Regions from separate parts of the Aneurinibacillus thermoaerophilus genome, predicted to be linked through region 2. Evidence: riboswitches for the same ligand, from Rfam matches in the RefSeq annotation. Region 2 holds a riboswitch; each other region holds the start of a gene.
What was found. Region 2 has a riboswitch for S-adenosylmethionine ahead of metK (methionine adenosyltransferase). Riboswitches for the same ligand answer to the same signal wherever they lie in the genome.

Region 1 (9,952 bases), 400 kb from region 2:
AGCGTATTCAGGCGGTGGCCCGCCGCATTTTAGCGACTTGCCGAGCCGGGCATCAGGTTGTCGTTGTTGTCTCGGCGATGGGAAAGTCAACGGATATGCTGGTGGACATGGCAAAACAAGTTATAGATCATCCGAGTCCCCGTGAGATGGATATGCTGCTTACGACAGGGGAGCAAGTATCGACTGCTCTGGTGACGATGGCATTGCATGCTCAGGGCTGGGATGCGGTATCCATGACTGGATGGCAGGCTGGTATTTCCACAGAAGAAGTGCATACAAAGGCGCGGATTACTGAAATCGATCCAGCGCCTATTCAGCAGGCGCTTGGGCAGGGTAAAGTCGTTATCGTTGCCGGGTTTCAGGGCATTTCTGAGAGCGGACAGATCACCACGCTCGGACGCGGTGGTTCGGATACGACAGCGGTAGCGCTTGCAGCTGTGCTGAAAGCGGATAGGTGCGAAATTTACACGGATGTTGACGGAGTGTATACCGCAGACCCGCGCATTGTGTCTTCCGCTCGTAAATTGGCCCGCATTTCTTATGATGAAATGTTGGAGTTGGCAACGCTTGGTGCGGGGGTGCTTCATCCGAGGGCGGTGGAATGTGCAAAGCAGCATCAAGTGTGCCTTACTGTACGTTCAAGCTTTAGTGAAGAGGAAGGAACCATTATCGAGGAGGAAGCAGATATGGAACAAGGGCTTGTCATTAGCGGAGTTGCTTACGATAAAAATGTAGCTAAAATAACTGTAGTCGATATGCCGGCAAAGGTAGATACGCTGTCAAACTTGTTTGCAGTACTGGCAGCTGAACATGTTAATGTTGATATCATTGTCCAAAGTTCGTATGAAGCGGAGACCACAAATGTCTCGTTTTCCGTAAGCGGAGATGAAGTTAAGAAAACGTTAGATGTATTGCATAAGCAACGGGATACGTTGCAGTTCGGTTATGTGGTGGCAGAAAAGGAACTGGCTAAAGTATCGATTGTAGGCGCTGGCATGATTACGAATCCAGGGGTAGCAGCGAGAATGTTTACATGCCTTGCTGAAGCCGGAGTAGAGGTTAAAATGGTTTCGACTTCTGAAATTAAGGTCTCATGCGTAGTACCGCTCGAAGACATGGAAAAAGCAGTGTGCAATCTGCATACTGTGTTTGGCTTGGATACGAAGGAAAAAGCTGTTGTTTATTAAGTGTTTGCTGGTGGCTGGTCAGTGAATCAGCAAGTGAATGTTGTGCAGCAATCGCTGCAATAAGAAAAGCTCGCGGGCGCACCCGCGAGCTTTTTACACGTTTAGGCGACAATTTTTTCGTTGTTTAGCGAATTTGGAAGCAGTCCTGCGAGCGCAAGGCGCCGGCGAACTTGAATACCGATGTAAGAAGCAAGGATGATTTTGATTAAGTCAGGCAGAATGAATGTTATGTCTATCCCGATTGCTTTATCCCATGTCATGCTGCCCACTAATTTAAGTTGTATAACGCCTGCAACGTGGATAATGGCAAGGCCTACTATATTTACAATGAACGCTTTCATGAAAGTTAGCTTTCCACGGTCTATCATTGTCCCCATAACAAAGGCGGAAACGATATAGCCGATGAGATACCCGCCGGTTGGTCCGACTAGAACGGGAAGACCTGCGTTAAATTTAGCGAAAACCGGTACGCCGATGGCTCCAACCAAAATATAAAGCAGAATAGCTAATGTACCGTACCGTCGCCCCAGAATCACCACAGTCAACGCGACGGCGAAATTTTGCATTGTAAACGGCACCGGCGGCAAGAAGGTAATTGAAATTTGGGCGCATACGGCGATAATTGCGCAAAATAAAGCCGAAAGAATCATCATTTTTAAACTTGTTTTTCCCATCTGTGCTCTCCTTAAATATGAGATAATTTGTTAACATTTTTTATAAATAAGTTTACAAATTTGATTAAGATGTTGTCAATATTGACATTAGTCAGTAAAAATCTTAGTATTGAACTAACCTAACCTAAAATTAAAGATGGAATCATACGAAAGTGCTCTTATCAAGAGAGGTGGAGGGACTGGCCCGATGAAACCCGGCAACCCCGCATATGCTTGCGGACAAGGTGCTAATTCCAGCAGAGCGGTATGCGCTCTGAAAGATAAGGGGAGGTAATATGCGACACAAGCGCCTCTTCCTTATTGGAAGTGGCGTTTTTTATATGATAGACAAATGCGACGCTTGAAAAAACAGAGGAAGAGAAGAAAGGAGTGAAGGCGCATGCAGCAAAAGATGGTGATTGACGAGATTACGCTGGAGTGTGGAGAAACGTTAAAACAGGTGGAAATCGCGTATGAAGCGTGCGGAATATTAAATAAGGATAAAACGAATGCTATTCTTGTATGCCACGCGCTGACCGGAGATGCGCGCGCCGTTGGAGACGAGAAAACACCGGGATGGTGGGAAGGCTTAATCGGCCCTGGGCGCTATATCGATACGAATCAATATTTCGTCGTCACCTCTAACGTGCTGGGCGGATGTGCAGGGACGACCGGCCCAGCTTCTGTGAACCCGGAGACGGGACAGCCGTATGGCACTGATTTTCCGGTTGTAACGATACGAGATATGGTGAAGCTTCAGTATTTAATGGTACGAAAACTGGGTATCAATAAACTGCTAGCAATTATCGGTGGCTCAATGGGGGGGATGCAAGTATATGAATGGGCGGTCATGTATCCAGAGATGGCCCATTTGATTATTCCCATTGCGACCTCCACACGGCTGTCCGCTGTTGCTATCGCTTATAACGATGTAGGACGGCAAGCGATCCTTTGCGATCCGGAATGGAAAAACGGAAATTATTACCCTGGAAAAGGTCCTGTGAACGGTTTATCCATCGCGCGAATGCTTGGTATGATTACGTACCGCACCGCAGAATTGTTTGAATACCGTTTCGGTCGACGTTTAAAAGATGAGCGCGATGTTACCCATTTTGATTCGACATTTAATATTGAAAGCTACCTGCGCTATCAAGGACAAAAACTGGTTAACCGCTTTGATGCGAATAGTTATCTTTACCTGTTGAAAGCGATGGATTCGCATGATATCGGCCGCGGGCGGGGGGGCATTGAGGCGGCCCTTGAACGGATTCAGGCCCGCGTATTGTCAATCGCTATCTCTAACGATTTGCTGTATCCGGCCGATCATCAGGAAGAAGTGGTGAAAATGCTTCGTGCGGCCGGAAAAGAAGTGGAATATCATTTCGTCGAATCTATATACGGACATGATGGGTTTCTTGTCGAATTTGTGAAGATCGGGCCGCTTGTAGAACAATTTATTGAAAAATATTATTCCAGCACTTTTACACAGTCTGCCGCGCCCCGATAAATGCGGAGTGGTTATCGGGTAATTTCGACAATTTGTCTACCGCTTTCCTTGACGGTACCCCCTACTAGGAGTAAAATGAATTTGTCACAAAGTCTTCATTTATTGCTTAAGGCTTCCTCAGGAAGCTTTTCTTCATGTAAAGTAGAGCGGGTAAGGGGGGAATTATAGAAAGAGAAGTGTAGTGGTAGGGGTTCTAGGATAGTTCGGATGTTGGAGAGAGAGTGGCTGGTGCAGAATGATTTTGTGAAAAAGGTGTCAAATTAGAAAAAACTGAGTGGATCCTTTTGAAAGGGGGAATTTGTGAAATGGCAACGACGAATCACCGCCATTTTTTTAACCGTAAACTCCATTCCCTTTTAGGGGTTGTACCGATTGGCGGTTTCTTATTCGTTCATTTATTAACGAACTACTATGCGACACGCGGTGAATCCGCTTTTCTTGAACGTGTAGAGATTATGGAAGGACTTCCTTTCCTCGCGCTCATTGAAATTCTCTTCATTTTCTTGCCTATTCTGTATCACGGTATTTATGGCCTTTATATTGCTTTCCAAGCTAAAAACAATGTAGGTAACTATGGTTATTTCCGCAACGTAATGTTTATGCTACAGCGTGTAACCGGTGTTATCACGCTTATTTTCATTACATGGCATGTTTGGGAAACAAAAATGCAAATGGTGCTTGGCAGGGTTGAAGCCACCGGTTTGTTTACCCTGATGAATGAAATTTTGGCTAATCCGGTTATGTTGGCATTCTATATTGTCGGTCTTCTGTCCGCAACATTCCACTTCGCGAACGGTTTGTGGAGTTTTGCAGTAAGCTGGGGCATTACGGTTGGGCCGCGCGCGCAGCGTATCTCCACTTACGTAACAATGGTTGTGTTCGTGTTTATGTCTGCTATGGGATTAATGGCTCTGTTTGCTTTCGCGAATCCCGTTGATGTAGCACAAGCGATCCAGAAATAGGGGGTTAGAGCATGAATAAAGGTAAAATTATCGTAGTTGGCGGCGGTCTCGCGGGTTTGATGTCAACCATTAAAGCTTCCGAAGCCGGCTATTCGGTTGAGCTGTTTTCTCTGGTTCCTGTAAAACGCTCTCACTCTGTTTGTGCACAGGGCGGTATTAACGGAGCAGTAAATACAAAAGGTGAAGGCGATTCCCCGTGGATTCACTTTGACGATACGATTTACGGTGGCGACTTCCTTGCGAATCAGCCTCCAGTAAAGGCGATGTGTGAAGCGGCACCTGGTATCATTTATATGTTTGACCGCATGGGTGTTATGTTTAACCGTACGTCGGAAGGTCTTATTGATTTCCGTCGTTTTGGTGGTACGCAGCATCACCGTACAGCATTTGCAGGTGCGACAACCGGTCAGCAGCTTCTGTATGCGTTGGATGAGCAAGTGCGTCGCTGGGAAGTGAACGGCCTTGTTACGAAATATGAAGGCTGGGAATTCCTCTCCATCGTTCAGGATGACGAAGGCATATGCCGCGGTATCGTGGCACAGAACCTCCGCTCCATGGAGATTAAAGCATTCAGAGCCGATGCGGTTATCCTTGCGACAGGTGGCCCTGGCATCATCTTCGGTAAATCTACAAACTCTATTATCAATACAGGTACGGCTGCTTCTGCTGTTTATCAGCAGGGTGCAACATATGCGAACGGCGAGTTCATTCAGATTCACCCGACCGCAATCCCGGGAGACGATAAGCTACGTCTGATGTCCGAATCTGCCCGTGGTGAAGGTGGACGTGTCTGGACTTATAAAGATGGTAAGCCTTGGTATTTCCTTGAAGAAAAATATCCGGCTTATGGTAACCTGGTGCCTCGTGACATCGCAACACGCGAAATCTTCCATGTTTGTGTTGATCTGAAGCTCGGCATCAACGGCGAGAACATGGTATATCTTGATCTGTCCCACAAAGATCCGCATGAGCTGGATGTTAAGCTAGGGGGAATCATCGAGATTTACGAGAAGTTCGTTGGTGATGATCCGCGTAAAGTTCCGATGAAAATTTTCCCTGCTGTTCACTATTCCATGGGCGGTCTGTGGGTTGATTACAACCAGATGACCAACATTCCGGGGCTGTTTGCCGCAGGTGAGTGTGATTATTCACAGCATGGTGCAAACCGTCTGGGTGCAAACTCGCTTCTGTCAGCGGTATACGGCGGTATGGTGGCAGGGCCGAAGGCGATCGAATATATCAAAGGCCTAGACAAGTCCTCTGAAGACGTATCCTCCACTTTCTTCGATGCTCAGCTGAAGAAAGAGCAGGAGAAGTACGATCGCATTACAAGCATGACAAGCGGTACGGAGAACGCATATCTGCTGCATAGAGAACTCGGCGAGTGGATGACCGACAACGTAACGGTTGTTCGTTACAATGACAAATTGAAGAAGACGGACGAGAAAATTCAGGAGCTTATGGAGCGCTATCAAAACATTAATATTAACGATACATCAAAGTGGAGCAATACAGGCGCTTCTTTCACTCGTCAGCTGTGGAATATGCTTGTGCTTGCCCGTGTAATTACAATCGGTGCGCTTATGCGTAACGAAAGTCGTGGCGCTCATTATAAGCCGGAATTCCCAGAACGCGACGATGAGAACTTCTTGAAGACAACAATGGCGAACTTCGATCCGGAGACAAAAGCTCCGAAGATTTCGTATGAAGATGTTGATATTTCTCTCATTAAGCCTCGTAAACGCGACTACTCGAAGAAGAGCACGGTGGCTGAGAAGAAGTAGCTCATTAAAAGAGAGGTGAAATAAAATGGCCGAACAACAAAAAACGATTCATTTGATTATTACTCGTCAGGATGGTCCTGATGGAACTCCATATAAACAAGAATTCAAAATCCCTTACCGTCCGAATATGAACATCATTAGCTGTCTGATGGAAATTCAGCGCAATCCTGTAACGGTGGACGGTAAAAAAGTAGCTCCGGTTGTTTGGGAGATGAACTGTCTGGAAGAGGTTTGCGGCGCATGCTCTATGGTCATTAACGGAAAACCTCGTCAATCTTGTACAGCGCTCGTTGACAAATTGGAACAGCCGATTCGTCTTGAACCGATGAGAACATTCCCGGTAATGCGTGATTTAGCGGTAGACCGAAGCCGCATGTTCGACGCGTTGAAACGGGTAAAAGCGTGGATTCCGATCGATGGTACGCATGATCTCGGACCTGGCCCGCGTATGCCGGAAGTGGATCGCCAATGGGCATATGAGCTCTCTCGCTGCATGACTTGTGGCGTGTGCTTGGAGGCTTGCCCGAACGTAAACGATAAGTCTCCGTTTATTGGCGCGTTTGCCATTTCCCAGGTTCGATTGTTCAATGAACATCCGACCGGTAAAATGAACAAAGAAGAGCGTCTGGAAGCCCTGATGGGCGAAGGTGGAATTACGGATTGCGGTAATTCCCAAAACTGCGTGCAATCCTGCCCGAAAGGCATTCCGCTCACAACATCAATTGCGGCAATGAACCGCGCCACGACGCTATATTCTATCAAGAACTTCTTCCGCAACTAATGGATGGAGAAAATTCAGCGGCACCCTATCATCAAAGATAGGGTGCTATTTTGTTATCTATCATAACTTGTTTGGTTGACATATTAAACAATTTCTCTTTATAATTAGTGTTAACTAATAATTAAAATTAAGTTGACAATAAAGAGGAGGAGCCATGCTGACACCTGTATTAGATACGAAGCCGAAGACGGATTGGATTGCGTTGGCGGAGGAAGTACTGGCAGGGAAAGAATTGACAAAAGAAGAAGCGCTCGGCATTCTGCATGCGCCGGACACGGAAGTATTGTCATTGCTTCAGGGGGCGTACCGTATCCGCAGCCATTATTACGGCAATAAAGTAAAGTTGAATATGATTATTAACGCTAAGAGTGGGCTGTGCCCGGAAGATTGTGGGTACTGTTCCCAATCAATTGTATCAAACGCACCAATCGAAAAATATCCGCAATTATCCAAAGATGTATTGGTAGATGGTGCACGAAAGGCGAAAGAAGCGAAAGCGGGTACATATTGCATCGTGATGAGCGGACGCCGTCCGACCGACAAGGAAGTGGATAATGTAATCCAGGCCGTGCGGGAGATTAAAGAACAGCATAATATGAAAATTTGTGCTTGTCTTGGGCTTATTACTCCAGAGCAAGCGAGGAGATTGAAGGAAGCAGGTGTCGACCGCTTTAATCACAATATTAACACAGCGGCGAGTCACCATGCCAATATTACGTCGACACATACATATGATGATCGAATCAACACCATTAATGCGGTGAAGGAAGTGGGCATGTCTCCTTGTTCGGGTGTGATTATTGGTATGGGTGAAACAGACGAGGAAATCGTCGATATGGCGAACGCGCTTCGCGAATTAAATGCCGATTCTATACCAGTAAACTTTTTGAACGCTATTCCGGGTACTCCTCTGGGAAACATGCCGAAAATCGGCGCTTTAAAATGCTTGAAAGTGCTGGCGCTTTTCCGTTATATTAATCCGACAAAAGAAATACGCATTTCTGGTGGACGGGAAGTAAATCTGCGCCATTTGCAACCGATGGGATTGTACGCCGCAAACTCCATTTTTGTCGGCGACTATTTAACGACAGATGGTCAGAAAACGCAGTTGGATCATGAGATGATTGAAGATCTTGGTTTTGAAATTGAAGAATGCGCCTTTGACAGCGAACCGCCGGTTTTAACCAAATAGGCATTATCAAAAGCTTCTCCATGTCGGGGAAGCTTTTTTATCGTATAAGAGTTGCCTTCTTCTATGGTAGAATATTTTGCTAAAATATATAAAAGAATAAAAACAACGCCAATTAAACGCAGGGAGTGGAGAAGATGGCAAGAGCAGAATACATACAGCCTAACTTGGAGGAATGGCTTGCGAAATTTCACTTTAAGACTAAAGTCCACATCCGATTTTGTGAAACCGATATGTCAGGACATGTAAATAATACAAGCCACTTGATTTATTTTGAGCAGGGCAGGGTAGAATACTTTGACAACATGGGATTTGGTGAGATGATACTGCACGAAAAGGCGGAACTTATGGTAGTTGTCGCTGATATTACCTGCCATTACCACAGTGAAGCTTTTTTTCGGGAAACGTTAGAGATGGGCGTGCGCGTAGCGCGCATGGGGAATCGTTCACTCGACTTAGAATATTATTTAATGGCGGAAAATGAGAAACGGTTGGTCGCGACCGGGCGTGGGACAATTGTTCTGGTAAATAAGAAAACGAGAAAAAGTTTCCCGATTCCACAGGCGGCCCGTGAGAAAATTGTCGCCTTCGAGCAAATGGAGATGAGTGGTTAACAAGCATGTTTTTTCATGGAATTCCATTCCGTTATTTGCGCCTGCAATATCCTGTATTGTCTCCGCGGCAAAGTGCGGGTCAGAAAACGGCGGTACAACTCTCGGATCGGCAGCATCTTATTGAACAGTTTGGGCTGGAACCGATCCATTTGCTTGAATACTGGCGGAACGAATACACGTTACAGGATTGTCTTAGAGCCTGTTTTGCGTTCGGAGATGTAGTGTTGGCTTTCCAGGAACTTCCGCTTCCCATATGGCAATTAAGCAGACATGAAGTGGGAGTTTCCGCGCTGTCGCTGCATAGGACGCGATGGATATTCATTTTGCAACCCGAATACAGCGAAGAATTGCGAACCATGTTTCCGAAAGTACCGATTTTTGTGTTACATTATGAAAATGGAAAGTTTCGTTCATTTTCTAAGAGAAAATAATTACCGTGTAGACAGGGAATTTTTTTCATTCGGTAATGAACGAAAGAAACATGAGACGAATATAATGTGTCGCAGGCCCAAAATTCCTGTTTCCCCGAACCAGCTATCTTCCCGGGTCATAAAATATGGTGACTGTATCCCTAGCCTTGCACTTGAGAGCCCAGGCCAAGGAGGGGTAGCACTTTTGAGTAACGAACAGAAAGCAAAGCCGTTGTTGACGAACCGGGAACGAGAGGTATTTGAACTACTTGTGTTAGACAAGACGACAAAAGAAATTGCACAGCAGTTGTTCATTAGCGAAAAGACTGTACGAAATCATATTAGTAACGTTATGCAGAAACTGAATGTGAAAGGTCGTTCTCAAGCAGTTGTTGAACTTGTCCGTTTGGGTGAATTAAAAATTTAATATCACCTGAAACGGGAAACCCGCCTCGTATGAGGGGGGTTCTTTATTTTTGAAAAAAGCTCGCAGGCGTGGTTCGGTCGTTTTTTTCTACAAGCATTGCGGACACGCACAGCGAGCTTCTCATTATTTATGCGCGCCATTTTCCGATGATAAGCGTCATCGTTAACGGAAGCCATCCGTGTTTTTCATATAGGCTTCTCTCATTTGCTGCAGCGTCCTGCGGAGGATACGGGAAACTTGCATTTGAGAGATACCCAGCTTCTCGCCGATTTGCCGCTGTGACCATTCTTCGTAATATACGTAATGAATTACTTGGCGTTGTTGATCGTTCAATTGTTCGAGCAGTTGGGCCAAATCCATTTTACGATCCACATCCAAAAAACCAGGGTCTTGATCCGGGATCATATCCATTAATGTATGGGAATCCTGCTCATTATT
Region 2 (9,952 bases):
TCACACATAAAAATTTGCAAAGAAGTCTGTTGTTTGTATAAGTGAATGAATATTCAATCATATGTTTTGAAAAGTTTTCAACTCTGACGCGAATGCATCTTGTCTGCCCGCAGTAATACAGGCCTCTGTTCCGCTTCGTCGTGGAAAAAGGGAGAGCAGCAAAGTCTACAAGTCTCCCATTTGTTAAAAAATGTAAAATAATTGAATGCATCGATCGGCTTTTGTGGTATAATGAGTGCATAAAATCACGGGGAGGCAATGGGATGGAAGCTGTGTTGAACCGGATATTGGGCGAGCTGCAGCATGTTAATCAGAAGTTGGAAAATATAGATAATCGGCTCGACAAAGTGGAACAGCGCATGGACAAGCTCGGACAGCGCATGGATACGTTGGAAGGACGCATGGATAAGCTGGAACAGCGCGTAGATATACTGGAAGTCGGGCAGAAAGAATTGCACCAGATGGTACACGCGATCCGAAACAATCAGCTTGAAAGCAGAGCAGTTATCGATTCTGTCCAGTATGATATAGCGGATATGAAAGGCGGATTAAAAACTTTGTGTGAAAACATGGTCACGAAGAAGGATTTGCGATTCTATGATATGAAGATCGGAGAGCATGATCGGGAAATTTTCACGATGAAGCAGCAATAAGCGCGGAAAATGGTGAGAAAGCGGCAGAGCTATAAGGACAGCTCTGCCGTAATTTTTTCTGCGCCCTTCTTGTTCACATGGTTCGCATCGCGGAAATACGAATCATCCAGCGTCGGCGGGATGATTATGAATCTCCCATTATATCTGGTCGACAGTTCTCCGACTAGATGACGGTAAGCGGCCTGCTCGGAAGCGTACTGTTTTTTCATAATGGTTTCAAACGCCTGCGTACGCGGAAGCTGGACTACGGTGAACGATACTCCCTGCTTGGACAATTCTTTCATCAGCCGTTCCAGGGCGTTCGTTTCCACGCCTTTTAACTGGTAGTCGCGCATCCATCGCTTGGCTACTTCGGCAGCATAGGCTGGGCCAAGGTGATTGGCCTCGCGGGCTTCCACAGGCGGCAGCCCCCATTTGTATTTGTATTGATCCCGCGGTGGCTGCGGCAGCTTGTCTTCCCAGTACAGCTTCGCCATCTCGGTCCACACTTCACGCAGTCCATATGAATAAAGCAGCCAGCCGAAAGCCAGATCCATTTTGTTTTCGAAATGCGGCACCTGCAACCGTTCCGCAAGCGTCGCGTGATAGCGGAATTTGTTGTCTGAAAAATCAGTAGAAGCGTTTAACTGGTGCTCGTTTACCGAAATAATGACGTGCTGAAGGTTCGGCAGATCTTGCTTGTGCTTCTCATACAGGTGCAGCATATCAACCGCTTTGCCACCGCTTATGCTCAGGTTGAACACTTCATCCGGTTTCAGGCCGTACCTTGCGGCGAGCAGCGGCGGGCGCAGCGCGTCCATGCTTTGCGAATCGCCGAGTACAAGCAGTTTGATTTTCGCTGTATTCTGGCTTTCCAGTCGTTTCTCGACATCTGTAATTTGCCCGATAAAGCTGGCCGGGCTCATCCCGTACAGCGCCGGATTGCGGAAAATGAACGCTTCGCACAGCGCCACAAGCAACAAAGCCCACAAAAATCCGCGCATCCACCACGACTGCTTCCGACGTCTCTTTGAGCGTCTTAATGTAACTTCTCCTTTCTCATTTCTGACAAGTTGAAGGAAGCTCCCTTTTTTGTTTAATTTAAAACTGAAAATAGATAAAATCATGCTTCTCACCCTTAATCATGGCGATAACGACGAACACAAGCAGGGCGTATACGATTCCACGCACAGGAGACGGAACCAGGCGGTGCCACCATGCTGCGATTCCTTCTTCATTGCGGCGCACGATATATTCCAGCAAGTGGGCAGCGTACAGCACCAGGACGATCTGTAGGTAGAACGCCTGCGATGAAATTTGCTGCACGAAATTGGCCCAGCCTGCCGGGTCAAACATGGCCGTTATATAATCGAACGCGTCCTGCACGCTTTCTGCCCGGAAAAATACCCATGTAACCGTGGTAATGTGGAAAAAGAGAACCACGGCGATTATCCGGTATAGCACGGCTATTATGCGAGAGACAGCTTTGCCTGGCGAAGGCAGCGCATCCAACAGCTTTTTCAGTCCGTCTGCATACCATTTATGAATAATCAGCAGCATTCCGTGCAGGAAGCCCCAGATGACGAATGTCCACATCGCGCCGTGCCATAGTCCCGAAATCAACATCGCCGCAAGCAGGTTGACGTCCTTGCGCAAGCGGCCTTTGCGCGAACCTCCCAGCGGAATGTAGATGTAGTCACGAATCCAGCTCGATAGTGTAATGTGCCAGCGTCGCCAGAATTCGGTCGCATTCGCGCTAATATACGGGCTTAAGAAGTTTAGTGGTAGGCGGTATCCGAACAGATACCCGAGTCCGACCGCCATATCGCTGTACGCGGAAAAATCGGCGTAAATTTGAAATCCGAACAAATATGCGCCTGTCCAGGCTTGGGCCATTGTCAAGTCAGCTGGATTTTTGAAATACTCATCAACGATGGGAGACACTTGATCCGCGATCAGAATTTTTTTTGCAAGTCCCCATAGAATGAGGTAGACACCGTATTTGAATTCCGTCGGTGTCAGCGTTAGTTTATGTGTCCGTTCTACCTGGGGCATGAATTCATGCCCACGCATGATCGGGCCCGCCAGCTGGTGCGGGAAAAACGCGATAAATACCCAGAAGCGAAGATATGAATCCGTAGGCTCGATACGACCTTTATATACGTCTGTCAGATAGGCGATAAGCTGGAACGTATAAAAGGAAATACCGATCGGAAGCACGATATGGGCCCAAAATCCGTCTTTGGCGACCAGCGTCAGGCCGGTTACCGCTTCCAGGTTTTGAATGATGAACATAGAATATTTAAAGAATGCTAGGTTGGCCACGTTCAGAATAATTCCGATCGTGAGCCAGAACCGACTTTGTCCTTTCGGAATTCGCCGGGCGATTAAATAGGAAGTAAACGACATGCCAAGAAATAGCCCGAGAAACCCCCAGCTTGCTGCCGCGTAAAACAGGCAGTTGGCTACGCTTAAAATGACAAGCCGGGCGTTGCGAAACAAGTAATAACAAATAAACGTAATAATAAGAAGAAAAAAGAATTCAGCCGTATGAAATAACATAACCGATGCCCATCCTTATGTGCCTGAAAAAATAAGACACAGGCGTGTCCCATTTTTTCAATGTTTGGGAAAGTGCATTGTATTCTGTAATACTATGTACTTTCCTCCGCAAAATATCTTTTCTATTTTACCATAAAATACGGTCGATGACGAAAAGGAGAGAACAGAGAGTAGAATGAAATATTGGAAAGAAAAGGCGGTGCATTTTGTAAAGGTTTCACGACGAACGCCCATTGAATTGCTTCCCTGTCTTCCGGAAGGGGAATGGCTTACCCGTATGTATGACAGGCTCAAAAAAGAAGGACAGGAAGTGCCGATAATTCTAATGAACGCAAACTTTTTCCACCTTGATGGCGGGTATTCCATCTCCGGCATGAAATACAGCAATGGCACGACTGTTGACCGTTCAATGGGCGGTTTTTACCTGTATCGGGATGTCGCAGGTATCGTCCGGATCGACACGGTGAAAGGAAGAACGATTGCTGATTTCCAGGAGGCGCACTGGGCGGTGGAGTCGTCGCCGCTGCTGTTGCCGGGCCTTGTGGCAAGTCCGCATATAGAAACGACGATTGCGGCGGAGTCTCATCCGCGCACGGCCGTTGGATTGACAGAGACGGATGTTATTTTTGCGGTGACGGATGGCCGCCCTTCAGGATTGACCTGTCGCGAACTGGCACATATTTTGCGGCAGGTCGGCTGTCATATCGCGCTTAATCTTGACGGTGGCCGTTCCTCCCAGTTGGTGATTCATGGGAGGCAGATCAACCGTCAGTGGATGCGGCGCAAAGTGTTTGCCGCGCTCGCTGTATACGAGGAAAAAAAAGGATAGTTGGCGCGCGTGTCGAATGATAGTTAAGAGGAAGGAAGTAAACCAAGCAGCAAAATGTGAATAGGGAGAGGAAGTTGAGTACTTTGAAAAAAACGATGAAACACTTACTTGTATGGAGCATGCTTATGGCCGTAGCAGGAAGCATGGCCGCTCCGACGCTGGCGGCGGAGAATGTGCCGAATGCCGCAAACAATCCGTATGCCGCAGAGGAAGCACGGATTCATGAAGTGCTGCAAACCGTAATGGAAAAACATTTGAACAGCCAGCTGGATGTAAAGCGTCTCACAGATGGCGCCATTCGCGGGCTGTTGGAGGAAACGGGCGACCTTTACACTACCTATTTTACGAATGAGGAGTTTGAAGAATTTTATAACAACTTAGAAGGTACGTTCGTAGGCATTGGCGTATATATTCAGCAAGAAAATAACAAATTGCTCATCGAAAGTGTATTTGAAGGTTCGACTGCGGCAAAAGCTGGTTTGCGGGCAGGTGACGAAATCATTGCTGTTGACGGCAAGCGGGTTGCCGGGCAGTCTATCGAGCAGGTTACGGAATGGATGAAAGGTGAAGTCGGTTCCAGCATAGAACTTACGATTAAACGCGCGGGAAAGGAGCAGATAGTTTCACTCATGCGTGAGGCGCTGCAATTCTCGCCGGTCGATAGTGTCATGCTGGACAATAAAATTGGATATATGGTGCTTTACACATTTTCTGAAAATAGCGCAGAAGTGTTTCGCAAGCATCTCGCCAAGCTGCGAAAGGACGGGATGAAGGGGTTGATTCTTGACTTGCGCGACAACGGCGGCGGCTACCTGGATGCGGCGCTGGAAATTGCCGATGAATTTATCGATAAAGGCGCGCTTGTATATGTAAAAGATCGAAGCGGCAAACGAACGGCGATTATGGCCAAATCCGGAGCGATCTCGCTTCCGGTTGTCGTCCTTGTAAACGGAGGAACGGCCAGCGCGTCCGAAGTGCTGACAGGCGCGCTACAGGATTACAATGTTGCCAAAATCGTCGGCACCAAAACATTCGGCAAAGGCACGGTTCAGGAATTGGTACCGTTGAAACAAGGCGGGATTTTAAAGCTGACGATCGAAGAGTATTTCTCCCCGAAACTTCGGAAGATCAACGGGCACGGCATTACGCCGGATATTATCGTAGAAAACCCGAATGAGCAGGTTATCAAGGCGATTTCGTATTTGCATGGTTCCACTGCTCTTGTTCTACATTCGAACGGGACTGCTTCGGTGGCTGGTATTCCTGCGGGCGAAAGCGTTGCGAAAAAAATCGATGGCAAATGGTTTATCGCGCTTCGCCCGTTTGCCCAATTGTATGGTTGCCAAGTTTATTGGGATGCGTCCCAGGAAATAGCGACCATGCGCTGTGGTGAAACTGTGCGCAAATATCCGAGCAAAAATAATGCATATGTACGCAACGAAAAAGGTGTCCTCTGGCTTTCGCTTGAAAAATTGGACAGCGACTTTCCGTCCATCCTTGTCGAAACGAGAGGGGATAATCTGTTCGTTTATGTAAAGTAAAGCATGGATTCACAACAAAATTCCTTCCCGGGCGTATATACAATTAGATAACCATTTATACCGTAATTGGGAGGATGGAAAAGCCGGGGAGAGATGCCCGGCTTCTTCCCTTAGATCAGTATACGCAGGGAGGAATGTACATGAAAAAATGGGGATATGGATTGGCAGGTGCCGCGTTGGCCTTGGTGATCGGGGCGGTGTCCACCGGTTTGGCAGCTACGCCTGAGCCCGGCTCTGATGCAGATCCGGTTGTAACGAAGAGCTATGTGGAGAAAGTAAAGCAGGAGATTTTGAATGTGGTGAAATCCCAGCCCGGCAAACCGGCAAGCGACACGCAGACACCGGCTGCGGCGAAGCTGATCGTGGAAAAAGTTCCGGCAGGAAAGACGATTATTGGCTATGCGGGCACGGAATTTATTGTTCGGACCGGAAAAGTGGTCGCTCATACGCCGCCGGGCGAAGGGTATGGTCTCCCGGATTTGACCGCAGGCACGAACATTACGCAGGGCGAGCCGGTACCAGCCAATCACCATTTGTTGTTGCCGCGCGATGACGGCCGTGGCCTCAAAGTTGTAAAAGGCCCGGCGGACATTATGATCCGCGGTGAATATGTAGTTCGGTAGCACGGTCGAACGAACAACCAAGTATTTTTCTTTATTGACATCCAAACCTAAATAAGATATGCTCATTGAGAACGGAAGACCCTTGTATCCCGAGCAGGCGGAGGGACTGGCCCGATGAAGCCCGGCAACCACATCGCGCAACGAGCTAGCGCGGACAAGTGTTCCCGGCGCGATGAACGGTGCTAACCAGCAGAACAGGTATGGATACATACTTGATTCTGGAAGATAAAGGGCAAAGAATGAGTAAAAAGATGACCCTTTTCCAGGATAAAATAATGGAAAAGGTTTTTTACTGCTTTGCGACAACGTTTGGGAAGGGAGTACCGTATCTTAACCAAGACCATCTATATATTCATGGTTTATAAGGAGGTACGTGAACATGGCGCTGAAAAAAGGCCGTCATCTCTTCACATCGGAATCGGTAACGGAGGGCCATCCGGACAAAATTTGCGACCAGATTTCCGATGCCATTCTTGATGCGATTCTTGAAAAAGATCCAAACGCTCGTGTAGCGGCGGAAACATCCGTAACAACAGGCATGGTGCTTGTAGCGGGCGAGATTACGACAAGCTGCTATGTAGATATTCCGAAAGTGGTTCGTGAAACGATTCGTGAAATCGGATATACTCGCGCGAAATTCGGTTTTGACGCTGACACTTGCGCGGTTCTAACTTCTATTGACGAACAATCTCCTGATATTGCGCAGGGGGTTGACCAGGCGCTCGAAGCGCGCGAAGGACAAATGACAGATGAGCAAATTGAAGCGATTGGTGCTGGCGACCAGGGCTTAATGTTTGGATTCGCTTGCAACGAAACGGCAGAATTGATGCCGCTTCCGATTTCTCTTGCTCATAAACTGTCCCGTCGTTTGACGGAAGTCCGCAAAGATGGAACGTTGAGCTACCTGCGTCCGGATGGCAAAACGCAGGTAACGATTGAATATGAAGGAAACAAACCAGTACGTGTGGACACGATCGTTATTTCTACGCAGCACGATCCGTCCATAACGCTTGAGCAAATCCAGAAGGATCTGAAAGAACATGTGATTAAGCCGGTTGTTCCAGCCGAGTTCCTCGATGAGCAAACGAAGTATTTTATCAATCCAACAGGTCGCTTCGTTATCGGTGGACCGCAGGGTGACGCTGGATTGACCGGACGCAAGATTATCGTGGACACATATGGTGGATATGCTCGTCATGGTGGCGGCGCTTTCTCCGGTAAAGACCCGACCAAAGTGGATCGCTCCGGTGCGTATGCGGCGCGCTATGTAGCGAAAAACATTGTGGCCGCGGGGTTGGCGGAGAAGTGTGAAGTGCAAGTAGCTTATGCGATTGGGGTGGCGCAGCCTGTATCCATTAATGTAGATACATTCGGGACAGGCAAGGTGGATGAAGAAATTCTTGTTCAGCTTGTGCGCAAACATTTTGATCTTCGTCCAGCAGGCATTATCAAACAGCTTGACTTGCGTCGACCGATCTACCGTCAAACTGCCGCGTATGGACATTTTGGTCGCAATGACCTAAATGTTCCATGGGAAAGAACGGATAAGGCAGAAATTCTTAAGAAAGAAGCTTCTGAACTTTCCGCTCGCTAATAAAAATAAGACTAAAGACCCAACACATCAATAGTGTGTGGGTCTTGTTTTGTTTATGTGGGATGAATGATACAATAGGAAAAGAGTTTTTGTTCTTCTTGCCTATAAAGGAAGTCAACCAGTAGGGAAGAGAAGCGTAGAAGGTAACAATTCGAATGGTACTTATTGGCTAATGATAGAGAGGGGATGTACGTGACCGAGGCGAACATTGATTTTCAACTGCTTGATGAGGTCATGAATAAGACGATTTCGTCGGTGGAAGAAAGTAGGGAAAAGATTTTTGATATCGCGGAAAACGCGCATAAAGAAAGCAATTATATCAGCCTCGAACTGGAAGCCCTAAAAAGAGAAATCGAATGGGTCATTAGCCAGACGGATGAACTTGAACTGCAGGCGAGAAAGGCGCGCCAGAAGCTGGCTAGTATTAGCCGTAGTTTCCACCAATATAGTGAGGCGGAAATACGCGAAGCGTATGAGCAAGCCAGCCAGATGCAGATTAAGCTGTCGCTCTCAAGGGATAAGGAGCTCCATCTCAGGCAGCGGCGGGACGAGCTGGAGCGGCGCCACCGCAGCATTTTAAGCACCATAGAGAAATCGGAAAACTTGATTGCGCAGATGGGAATTGTGCTAAACTACCTGCAGGGCAACTTAAGGAAAGTGGGGATTGCGCTGGAGTCAGCCCAGAATCAGCAGCTGCTGGGAATTCAGATCATTCAGGCCCAGGAAGAAGAACGGAAGCGAGTGGCGCGCGATATTCACGACGGTCCGGCGCAATCGATGGCCAATGTTACCTTGCGGAGCGAAATCGTTGAGAGAATGCTTAATCAAAATCGGATTGACGAAGCTAAGGTAGAGCTTAGGTTATTAAAAGAACTTACAAGGGCAAGCCTTATGGATGTAAGAAAGATTATTTTTGATCTGCGTCCGATGGCACTCGATGATCTAGGACTTGTGCCGACGCTTCGTAAATACCTTGAGGAATATGAGAAGCGGCATGGGATCGAGACGAAGCTTACGTTGCTTACCCCGGAATGCCGCCTGCAGAATTCGATTGAAGTCGCCGTATTCCGCTTAATTCAGGAGTCGCTAAACAATACAGCAAAGCATGCAAAAGCCCGCCATGTGGAAGTAAGGCTTGAATTTAAGCCACATGTGGTGCATTTTCGCGTGCTCGATGATGGAGTGGGATTCGACCAAGCGGTAAAAGCGGAGCGGCCGCAATTTGGAATCATGGGGATGAGAGAACGGGTCAAGCTTTTGCAGGGCAAGATGAAAATTACGTCCGCCCCCGGCAAAGGAACCAGCGTCCTGTTTAGTATTCCTCTTCGTATTGAAGAAGGCAGTAAGCGTGGTAATAGCATAGAAACAAAACCTTAATGAATGTATGGAGGTTAGTATGACGGAGCAAAAGATTTCGATTCTGTTAGTAGATGACCATAAGTTATTCCGTGAAGGAGTTAAGCGGATTTTGGAGATGGAGGATCGTTTCCATATTGTTGGCGAAGCGTCCGATGGAGAGGAAGCATGCCAGATGGCAGTTGAATTTCAGCCGGATGTAATCCTGATGGACATTAACATGCCGAAAATGACCGGCGTGCAGGCTACGCAGCGCATCAAGGAACGAGCGCCGGAATCGCGCATTATTATTCTGTCGATTCATGATGATGAGAATTATGTATACAAGGCTCTTCTTTCCGGAGCGGCCGGCTATCTGTTGAAAGAAATGGATTCCGACTCGCTAATCGAAGCGATTAACTCGGTAGTGCGCGGGGAAGCTTATATTCATCCGAAAGTAACTGGCAAGCTTATTAGTGAGTTTCGTCGTCTAAGCAGCATTGAGCACAACCATGATGAGAATGTGCTGTTAAGCGATGTGAGCGAGCTTGGTGTCAGCGAGAAAGAAAGCAACATTCTGGCGCTGACGCCGCGCGAGCGCGAAGTGCTGCAATTGATGGCAGAAGGAAAAAGCAACCGCATGATCGGTGAAGAATTGTTCATCAGCGAAAAAACGGTAAAAAACCATGTCAGCAGCATTCTACAAAAGCTGGATGTGCAGGATCGTACGCAGGCGGTTGTTATGTCGATCAAAAACGGTTGGGTACGGTTGTCATAGTGTGAGAAGCCGGAAAGTTAGAAGCAAGAAACGGGCAAATAAATAATGGAGCGGTTTG
Region 3 (9,952 bases), 1.2 Mb from region 2:
GAACATAGCGGGCGGCACCATGACGCAGGCAGCGCTGGCTATCGCTAAGCTGTGCTATGAAATTTTGTTACGTGACGGCTATCAAGCGAAAATTGCCTGCGAGCAAAACGTGGTAACGGAAGCATTGAACAATATTGTAGAAGCAAATACGCTTCTAAGCGGTCTTGGCTTCGAAAGCGCAGGGCTCGCCGCGTGCCATGCCATTCACAACGGATTAACCATACTCGAAGAAAAACATCCATACTGCCACGGAGAAAAAGTTGCGTTCGGCACGATTATTCAGCTTGTCCTAGAGAACCGTAGCATGAAGGAACTTGAGGAAGTTATTGTGTTCTGCCGTTCTGTTGGACTGCCGACCACGCTTGCCGATATCGGCTTGGGCAATGCAACCCCAGAACAAATCCGGAGTGCTGCTGACGCTCTTAGTCGTACGTACAGGCAAAGCGAAGAAGATGCGTTCCTCCAATCATCTTCTATTATGCTATGAACAAAAAAACTAATTTCTGACTAGATTTTTCAAAATGTTATCCTCCTTCCTTCCAGCACTTCTGTGCGACGTGATCCGAAAAAAGGGCTGCTGATCCTATCCTTGGCGTGACGTACCGCCCGTAAAGCAAAGCCACCGTCAGTCGATGGCTATACGGTGGCTTCTTTTGTTGCTTTGCTCTTCTTATTTTTGCAATTGAACAGTGAACGTGCCCCAGACCTCTTCACCCCAGCGCAGTTCCAGCTTATCGCCGTCCGCCACGGCACCGACACCCTCCGGTGTACCCGTATAAATAATATCACCTTCACCCAGGCCGAAATGTTCGTCTGTAAATTCAATAATGGTCTGCATATCAAATAACATATTGCTTATATTGCCACACTGTACCTGCTCCCCATTTTTAAATAGCGAAAAGTCTGTGCCACGACATGCTTCTACACCGGGAAATGGACGAAAAGACGTAAGTACGGCCGAATTCGGAAAACCTTTAGCTTTCAGCCAGGGATGGCTCTTTTCCTTTAGTTCATTCTGCACGTCACGCAACGTAAAATCAATACCAAGCGCCATCTTGTTCACGACATCTTCCACTTTCATTCCGGGTTCAAAAGGGCGAGCAATATAGAGCACAAGCTCTGTTTCATAATGCACTTCACCACGGTTGCCCGGCAACGTAATCGTTTGCCCGTTCGCCTCTACAAGCGCATGGGTCGGTTTGGAAAAAAGAAAAGGGGAAGTCGGCACCGCATTCCCCAGTTCTTCTGCATGCAGCCGATAGTTTCTTCCCACACAAAAAATATTTCGTATTTCGTTCATCAGAATCCTTCTTTCTATAAATATATCAGTCCAATAACTATTGTTTCAGCGGTTTGAACTCTGGTTTATATCGACTTCACCATTCCACCGTCCACAAGCAACGTGCTTCCAGTAATATATGTACTTGCGTCTGATACAAGGAAAGTAACCACTTTTGCAAACTCTTCCGGTTCCCCATACCGCTTAAGCGGGATGTCCTGCTTCGCTTTTTCTTCCACTTCTTCCTTGGAAATCCCTTGCTTCTGCGCGTTCATCTCGTCCAGATGCGCTACGCGGTCAGTTGCAATACGACCTGGCGCCACCGTGTTAATAAGGATATTATAGGGTGCTAACTCTACGGACAGTGTCTTGGCAAGCCCGACAATACCGAGACGGAACGTGTTGGAAAGAATAAGGCCTGGAATCGGCTGTTTAACGGAAGAAGAGGCAATATTGATAATGCGTCCGCCACCCTGCTTCATATCAGGTAATACTTCGCGAATAAGGCGGATGTAGCTTAACAGGTTCAACTGAAACGCTTGTTGCCACTGTTCGTCGTCCAGTTGTTCAAACGTGCCGCCCGGCGGGCCGCCCGCGTTGTTGATAAGGATGTCAATCTTGCCAAGCTTCTCACGTGTCGCCTGCACGAGCGATTTAATATCTTCATATTTCGTAATATCGGCACAGTGATAGGCTACTTTGCCCATCCCATACTGTTCAAGCTCCTGCTTTACTTGCTGAAGCTTTTCTTCGTTACGGCTCGTAATCATAACATGCGCACCTTCTTTTACGAGCTGTTCGGCAATCGCCCGGCCAAGGCCCTGGCTTGATGCTACAACGAGCGCTACTTTTCCGTTTAGTTTTAAATCCATGTTATATCCCCCTTCATTTTCCTTTCTTGTAGTCTGATACAATAAACATCAGCAAAATTTCGCCTTCATCGCTAATTCCGTCATGACAATCATCGCTTTATACGCCTCAAGAATATCTTGCGCCTTATAGCGAACGAGCGGCGCTTCCCCGTCCAGTTCCGTTCCCGGCAATAGATGTGCCCATTCCGCCTGCCCGTAGTTCGCAAACTCAATCGTTAATACCGGATTTTCCGGCGGTGTAAGCGGGGCGACGTTTTCTCTGCTTTCAATCGCCAGTTTCGTTTTCTCGCGCAGCAACCAGCCTGCTTTCTCCGGTGTCAGGCACAGCGCGGATGTACGGGACATTTGTTTTTTCACCACCGCAGTGGTAATGCCAGGGATGAGCGCTTCCGCTTCTTCTGCCACACCGTCATCGCCCGCTACCATCAAAAGCGGTACGCCATAGTGGCCGGCCACATACGCGTTGAAACCGAGTTCACCTACAGGCGCGTCATTAATATACATATTTCTCACACCGAAAATCATCGTATGGCTCAATACACCTTTCCTGCCAGCGCGCGAATGGTAGCCGAGAAATATCGCGCCCGTATATGTATCATCCAGCCCCTGCACCATAGAGAACGGTTTCACATCTCCAGAGATCAATTGTGCTTCCGGATGCAGTCGTTCGATTAATAAATTGTTCATCTTGGAGTGGCTATCATTGACAATAATCTCTTTAAACCCCTGCTGAAACGCGGTTTCAATCACGTGGTTTACCTCATCTGTCATCAATTTTTGACCACGCGCGTAGTTGAGTCCTGTTGAATCAACAAACGTTTGATCCACCAGTCCAGTAATTCCTTCCATATCAACGGAAATATACAGTTTCAAGCTTCCACCCCATCTCCATTTTTCCTTAAGTATAAATATTCGATATGAGCTTGATATTTCCTTTCTCTACTGTGTAGCCACGCATAAAACCCCGTAACGTTATCATTTATTTTCTTACTTATACGTACGCTAAAAAATCCCTCCCTGCAATGAGCAGTGAGGGATTCTCGGTTACACATGAACCGCTTGCTTTTCGAGAAGGAATTTTTGTATTTTGCCGCTGGCCGTTTTCGGAAGCTCGTCGACAAAGCAGTAAGCGCGTGGACGTTTGTATTTCGCCAGTCGCTCTCCTTCCACAAGAAACGTATCCAGCTCTTCCGCAGTCACATTGCTTTCCTTGCTGCGGACAATGTAGGCAAACACAATTTGTCCCCACTTCGGATCCGGTTTGCCCACCACGGCCACTTCGCGTACGCCCGGATGTTCCAGCAATTGATCCTCCACTTCGCGCGGATAAATATTTTCTGCACCGGAAATAATCATATGATCTATGCGATCACGAATCCAAATGTAGCCGTCTTCATCGTACTCGCCCATATCGCCCGTATGATACCAGCCGTAAGCCAGCGCTTTTTCCGTCGCTTCGGGGCGGTTGTAGTAACCTTCCATCATGCACGGACCTTTGACAAGAATTTCGCCGATTTCGCCTGGCTCGCAAATGTTATCTGGATGCGTTGGCGTGCCGTCCGGATTGACGCGACAAATACGCAACTCATGCGTCAAACTTGCCTTTCCAGCAGAGCCGGCTTTTTTTAATTGTTCGTCTGCGTACAGCACAGACATACACGGGCCCATTTCGGTTGTACCGTAAATCTGGATTAAGTCCGCGCCTACTTTCTCCTCAAACTCGCGGATAAGGACAGGAGCCATGGACGCTCCGCCGTATTCGAGCAGACGCAATGATGATAAATCGTACGCTTCAAAATCGTCGGCATACAGCAACATATTGACCATTGTTGGTGCCGCGAACATATGCGTGACTTTTTCTTTTTCGATCGTGTACAGCACACGGGAAGCGTCAAAATGGTGCAAAAGCACATTAGTCGCTCCCACCTGCACACGCGGCAGGAAAGAAGTATGCAATTCCGCCGTATGGTTGAGCGGCGCGGCGGCAAGACCAATGTCATCCTTTGTTAGGCCCATGCATTGCATCATCATAAAATTATGATGAATTTTGCTGCGATGCGTGTGAAGTACGCCTTTCGGGCGTCCGGTAGTACCGCTTGTGTACATCATAATGCAATAATCGGTTTCCGATACCTCCACTTCCGGACGGGAAACATCTTCTGCTTCAAGCAGTTCGTAAAATCCAAGCGCTCCTTCTGTCAACGGTTCATCCACATATATATAATGTTCGACCGGATTCCCAAGCTCACGCGCTTTCTCCACCACGTCTGAGCCCTGTCTTTCATATAACAATACTTTTGCTTTTCCATCCTGTAGGATATATTGCAATTCATGTGCAGCTAGCCGATAGTTAATCGGATTAAAAATGGCGCCGATTTTTGCCGTCGCAAACAATGTAACCACAAACTCGCTCGTATTATATAAGAAGGAAGAAACAACGTCACCCTTTTGGACACCCAGGCGCTTAAGCGCCCGGGCAAATTGGTTTACTTTTTGATTCAATTCTGTATATGTCCAGCGGTGATGCTTCGTTTCGTATTCATAAATTAAGCTAATTTTATCCGGAAAATTACGGACTGACCATTCAAGAACATCTCCGATTGTTGTGCTCATCGTTTTCTTCCCCCCTATGTGCTTATTTTAAATAATCAGGTTTGACAAATCCCTGGAATTCTTTCTCGATAACTTCTTTAAACTCCGGAGATTTATATGCTTCGATTAAATCTTTAACAAACTGGCTGTCTTTGTCCGCCGTTTTCACAGCGACCACGTTCATATATTGATCCGGAATCTTTTCGAGCGCCAGCGCTTCCGTAAGTTTCAAGCCCGATGCGATGGCGAAGTTCCCGTTGACAAATGCGTAGTCTGCGTCTTCAAGCGAGCGCGGAAGCTGGGCTGCTTCCAGCGGCAGGAGCTTGATATTTTTCTTGTTCTCCACGATATCCTTTTCCGATACGCGAAGCAGATCTACACCTTCTTTTAACTTGATCCAACCGAAATGTTGCATCATGACAAGCGCGCGGGCCTGATTAGTAGGATCATTCGGAAGCGAAACGGTCGCTCCCGGCTGCACTTCTTCCAGTGTTTTATGCTTATGCGAGTAAATGCCGATCGGAGCCGTCGGAACCTGGATAACATCTTGAATATCCAAGTTATGCTCTTTCGCAAAGTTCTGCAAATACACGACATGTTGAAACACATTCGCATTCAGCGAACCTTCAGCCAGCGCCTGGTTCGGCTGCACGTAATCGTTGAACTCAACAATCTTCACGTTGTATCCTTTTTTTTCTAAAATAGGTTTAATTCCTAAACGCACCTGATCACTATACGGCCCCGCCGTCGCACCAATAACCAGTTCTTTACTGTTCCCCTGCGTTTTTCCTGTTGCCGTTTCGCTCTCTTGTCCTCCGCAAGCTGTCAAAAAGATTACTATTAATGAAATTAATGCAATAAGAATAAACGGTTTTTGTTTCACAAAGATCTCTCCCTTAACGTTTATCAAGATAATGTGCAAGACGATTGCCCGCAAATTGAATGACTTGTACAAGCACCACCAATAAAAGCACGGTCACAATCATAACATCCGTCTGGAATCGGTAGTAGCCGAAGCGAATCGCTAAATCCCCGATCCCTCCGCCTCCGACAACGCCGGCCATCGCAGAATAGGAAAGAAAACTGACAATCAATACTGTGAGTCCGAGCGTAAGCCCAGCGCGCGCTTCTGTCAATAACACTTTCCAAACAATCTGATATGTAGACGCCCCCATTGCCACCGCGGCTTCAATAACTCCTCTCGAAACTTCACGAAGCGATTGCTCCACCAGACGTGCAAAGTATGGAATGGCTGCAATCGACAACGGAACAGCCGCAGCCACCGGACCGATCGTCGTTCCGACCAATGTTCGCGTCAACGGAATCAATGCCACGAGCAAAATAAGAAAGGGAAACGATCGGACAATGTTAACGAGCGAACTTAAAATTCGAAATAAAATGGGGCTTTCCAGCAATTGTCCTTTACCTGTCAGAAAAAGCAGAACCCCCAGCGGCATGCCAAGCAAAAGCGCTGAGCCTATTGAAATGCCGACCATAATAGAAGTTTCTACGATAGAAACCCCAATTTCCGGCAATAAAGCAATCACATTATCAAACATTGGCTATCCCTCTCTCCTTGCCTGTTTCCTCTTCGAATAATAGCTGGGCGATTTCAGTTTTCGGCTTTACTTCCCGTTCAGAAAGCGAAAGTTTTTCGACGAGATGACCTCTTTCCATGACTGCTACTTTGTTGCAAATCTCTTTCACTACACTCATTTCATGCGTGACGATGAGAATCGTTACGCCTAGCTTTTGGTTGATTTCTTTAAGAAAAGATAAAATGGTACGCGTCGTCTGCGGATCAAGCGCTGAGGTAGGCTCATCACATAGCAGCACTTTCGGCCGGCTGGCCAACGCCCGGGCGATAGCGACCCTCTGCTTTTGTCCCCCGCTCAACTTGGCAGGATAGCTGTCCACCTTCTCGGCCAGCCCTACAATCTCCAAGCACTCCTGTACTCTTTTTTTTCTCTCTTCTTTTGGAAGACCGGCTATTTCTAGCGGAAACGCCACATTGTCCGCCACCGTCCGATTATTCAACAGATTAAAATGCTGAAAAATCATGCCGATGGACTGGCGCGCTTTGCGCAGCTCTCGATTTGATAGACCGGTTAACTCCTGACCATCCACATATACCTTTCCCTCGTCCGGTCGCTCCAGCAAATTAACCAGTCTAAGCAAAGTTGACTTACCAGCACCGCTGAACCCGATAATACCGTACACATCCCCTGGCTCCACATGCAGCGACGTTGGAGCTACTGCCTGAAATGTCCCGTTCGGTGTGGTATAACTTTTACTAATACTCTGTAATTTAATCATACTCCTCACTCCTTTATTCCTCCTAGATTGCACAAGGGGAAATAAAAACGACCTCCTGCGCTGCAAGAGGTCGGCGTACACTCATCACAAGTTTGCCGGACCTCTCATCTTTCAGCGCGCGAGCGCTGCTGGAATTGGCACCGTGTCAAAGAGTTTCTTTGATGGTTGCCGAGGCTTCACTGGGCCAGTCCCTCCACCTCTCTGGATAAGAGTCCTAATCATTTGCCTTTTCAATTTGTTGATTTTATTCTAACACATTAAACCATAATGTCAACTAGGAATTATAGATTTTTTAATTTTCTCCTACATTGCTGAGACATATAAAAACCATCACAGTTTATCATTGTATATGCAGATAACACCATATTTATATTGATTATAGTAGCTGTATATTTTCGCGGTCAATAAATTTACATTTAATTCTTAATACTATATCGAATAGTAGCAATATTTGTTTTGATAAGGTTGTTAATGATCCGATAAAAAAGACCGCGATTGAAAATTCCACGGTCTTCCTGTTTCATTATTTTTGTGCAATGGTTTGCCGTAACTCCGTGATACGTGCCTCCATTTTTTCTTTTTTAAAAATCGCCTGTGTAAAAATTCCGGTACCAACAATATTTTCTGATGTTTCCGCGGTCACTTCACAAACGACTCGCTTCGGAGTAACTTCCGTACATAAGGCTGTAAATTTTACCCGTTGCCCCACCACCGCAGGCCCAATGTGCTTAACCTGAATTTCGTATCCGGCTCCTTCCTCCCCCTCTTCAAGGTAAGGCAAAATAACATGGCGTCCGACTTTTTCCATATAATAAATCATAGTCACGGTCGACATTACATCGTGAACCACGTTGCCGTCAAACGTAGGACGCATATCGTCCTGCACGACAATTTCCAACGTCTCTGTCTCTCCCGGTTGTAATCCTTTCACCCGTTCTTCTCCTTCCTTATAAAGCAACATATACTTTCTTATACGAATGTAAAGACAACTCCACATCACTGTGGAGTTGTCTTTACACGGGCATATGTGCCAAGCGCGACGGCAACCAGCTCCCCATCGTCCGTGCGCACTTCCGCTTGCATGATAATAGTACGGCCTCCGCGCTTGATTACCCTAGATTGTGCGATCAGCTTATTTCCCCTAGCAGGCGCCAAATAGTTGATTTTGCTCTCCAATGTTACGCACTGCTGCACACCGTTAACATGAGGCGCGGCCGCGTGCCCCATGACCACATCAGCAAGCGTGCTTGTCACTCCGCCATGCACCACTCCATCGATACTATTGTACAATTCCGGGCGAATATGAAGCACTGCCGTGCAGCTATTTTCGTCCTGGTGCTCGATTTCAATACCAAGATATTGGTTAAAACGATTGTTTGATTTCATGGTAGTCTCTCCTGCCAATCCAGCGCTGCCAACGCGTCCTGTTACTCTTCATTAGCTGCGTTCTGTCCGATTTCCTCAAGAAAAAACCCACTCTTGCGGTAAGCGACCGCGTCAAGCAGAGCGATGCTTTCGCCGTCGTGTTCCACCTCGATTTGGTAAAAACCGGCGCGTGCTGTTTTTTTCTTTTCTGTCGCTACTGCACGTAACCGTGCGCCCTTTCCACTTGGAGCCATATACTGAACGTTCATCGATAACGCCACGCATGGACGTCCATATGAATTGCAGGCCGCAGCAAACGCAAAATCAGCCAGCGCAAAAATGACGGCTCCATGTGTTGTGCCATGCGCATTCAACATTTCCTCACGCACGTCTACTTCCGCCACAGCCGTTCCCTCTCCAAGTTCAACCAGCCGGATTCCTAAATGGCGCGCGTACGGATCGCGACTCACATACCGAGTGATTTGTTCCCGGTACCTGCGATGTGTTTCCGTTTCACTCAACATGCTTTTTAAACCTTTCTCCTATACTACTTCCGCGAAGTGCATGGATACAACCTTGCCAGCAAAGCCCATTAAATCTTTGCCTGCTGCTTTTCCTTCCGGAGAAGAAAGCGCGTTCATAAGCGCTTCTTTTGTTTCAAAATACATTTCTGCAATCAAATGAAGATTGCTGTCACCTGCAGGAGAGCCATAAATTTTATTAACTTCCAGCTTTAGAAGACCCGGCATTTTTTCCGCGAGCGGCGCGTGTACTTCTTTGTAATGTTTATCAAATTCCTCTACATTTTCCGGCTTTTTGTAAATCGCGATCAGCTTAACCATCGTATCCCCTCCATAAAAAATCAATACCTTAATATCATAAAAATATAATATTACGTTTTAAAATCGTACTATTTATCAGAAATTATATCGTTTTAAACAGCCAATCGTCAATATTTTAAGAAAAATTATTAATATAGCCACTATGTTGAACTTACCGTTCAAGCGAATGCTACCGCTCCCGCTGGCCCGGTTCAACGAATTGCAAGAGCTCTCGATCCGGGCCATAAAATAAAATCATCCGACCGCCTCCAAGCGTCGGTTTCGGTTTCTCAGTGTTAAAAACAATTCCCTTCGCCTTGTAATGAGCAATCAGTACAAAAACGCCATCTCGCGCACCGCGTTCTGACCGCGAAGGCATACCCTGTACCCAAACATCGATGAATAAAACGCAATGGAACGATCCATATCGGAAACAATCAATGCTACGTGTTCGATTTTTTTAATCATTTGTATCTCCTGCCCTTTTCATTTTTGAATCCCTTCTCTTTTTCTATCACTAAATGGTAATTTTGTTTCTTATTTTGGGCAAGTCTAGTCCTTTACTTTGACTTCTCCGCTTTACATGTTGAACAAAGCGACAGTGGCCGACTTTTTATACGGTTTTACTTTCTGTTATAGTAAAAGCAAAAGGACATGAAGGGGAGAACAATATGGCAATGTTTGAGGAACCGGATCTGCTGGGCGTC

Region 1: it holds a riboswitch for S-adenosylmethionine, as region 2 does, so the genes downstream of both, metX (homoserine O-acetyltransferase MetX) here and metK (methionine adenosyltransferase) in region 2, are expected to answer to the same signal.
Region 3: it holds a riboswitch for S-adenosylmethionine, as region 2 does, so the genes downstream of both, K3F53_RS04415 (methionine ABC transporter ATP-binding protein) here and metK (methionine adenosyltransferase) in region 2, are expected to answer to the same signal.

Annotation. Positions count from the first base shown of each region.
Region 1 covers NZ_CP080764.1:2,917,909-2,927,860, reverse strand. The annotation lists gene K3F53_RS15115 (aspartate kinase) at 1-1,187, shown strand, start outside; gene K3F53_RS15110 (biotin transporter BioY) at 1,289-1,861, opposite strand; SAM riboswitch class I at 2,017-2,128, shown strand; gene metX (homoserine O-acetyltransferase MetX) at 2,241-3,347, shown strand; gene K3F53_RS15100 (succinate dehydrogenase cytochrome b558 subunit) at 3,653-4,309, shown strand; gene sdhA (succinate dehydrogenase flavoprotein subunit) at 4,321-6,093, shown strand; gene sdhB (succinate dehydrogenase iron-sulfur subunit) at 6,119-6,874, shown strand; gene bioB (biotin synthase BioB) at 7,029-8,066, shown strand; gene K3F53_RS15080 (acyl-CoA thioesterase) at 8,201-8,677, shown strand; gene K3F53_RS15075 (hypothetical protein) at 8,683-9,108, shown strand; gene K3F53_RS15070 (helix-turn-helix domain-containing protein) at 9,293-9,514, shown strand; gene K3F53_RS15065 (sigma-70 family RNA polymerase sigma factor) at 9,677-9,952, opposite strand, start outside.
Region 2 covers NZ_CP080764.1:3,313,466-3,323,417, reverse strand. The annotation lists gene K3F53_RS17110 (hypothetical protein) at 264-653, shown strand; gene K3F53_RS17105 (hypothetical protein) at 683-1,636, opposite strand; gene K3F53_RS17100 (MBOAT family O-acyltransferase) at 1,734-3,194, opposite strand; gene K3F53_RS17095 (phosphodiester glycosidase family protein) at 3,370-4,023, shown strand; gene K3F53_RS17090 (S41 family peptidase) at 4,098-5,564, shown strand; gene K3F53_RS17085 (hypothetical protein) at 5,705-6,187, shown strand; SAM riboswitch class I at 6,269-6,419, shown strand; gene metK (methionine adenosyltransferase) at 6,573-7,781, shown strand; gene K3F53_RS17075 (sensor histidine kinase) at 7,974-9,158, shown strand; gene K3F53_RS17070 (response regulator) at 9,178-9,894, shown strand.
Region 3 covers NZ_CP080764.1:808,886-818,837, reverse strand. The annotation lists gene K3F53_RS04450 (YycC family protein) at 1-487, shown strand, start outside; gene K3F53_RS04445 (fumarylacetoacetate hydrolase family protein) at 671-1,300, opposite strand; gene K3F53_RS04440 (SDR family oxidoreductase) at 1,366-2,151, opposite strand; gene K3F53_RS04435 (M55 family metallopeptidase) at 2,200-3,024, opposite strand; gene K3F53_RS04430 (fatty acid--CoA ligase) at 3,196-4,764, opposite strand; gene K3F53_RS04425 (MetQ/NlpA family ABC transporter substrate-binding protein) at 4,787-5,626, opposite strand; gene K3F53_RS04420 (methionine ABC transporter permease) at 5,640-6,302, opposite strand; gene K3F53_RS04415 (methionine ABC transporter ATP-binding protein) at 6,295-7,059, opposite strand; SAM riboswitch class I at 7,161-7,271, opposite strand; gene K3F53_RS04410 (thioesterase family protein) at 7,583-7,990, opposite strand; gene K3F53_RS04405 (PaaI family thioesterase) at 8,056-8,445, opposite strand; gene K3F53_RS04400 (PaaI family thioesterase) at 8,487-8,948, opposite strand; gene K3F53_RS04395 (EthD family reductase) at 8,967-9,266, opposite strand; gene K3F53_RS19310 (VOC family protein) at 9,576-9,713, opposite strand; gene K3F53_RS04385 (hypothetical protein) at 9,917-9,952, shown strand, end outside.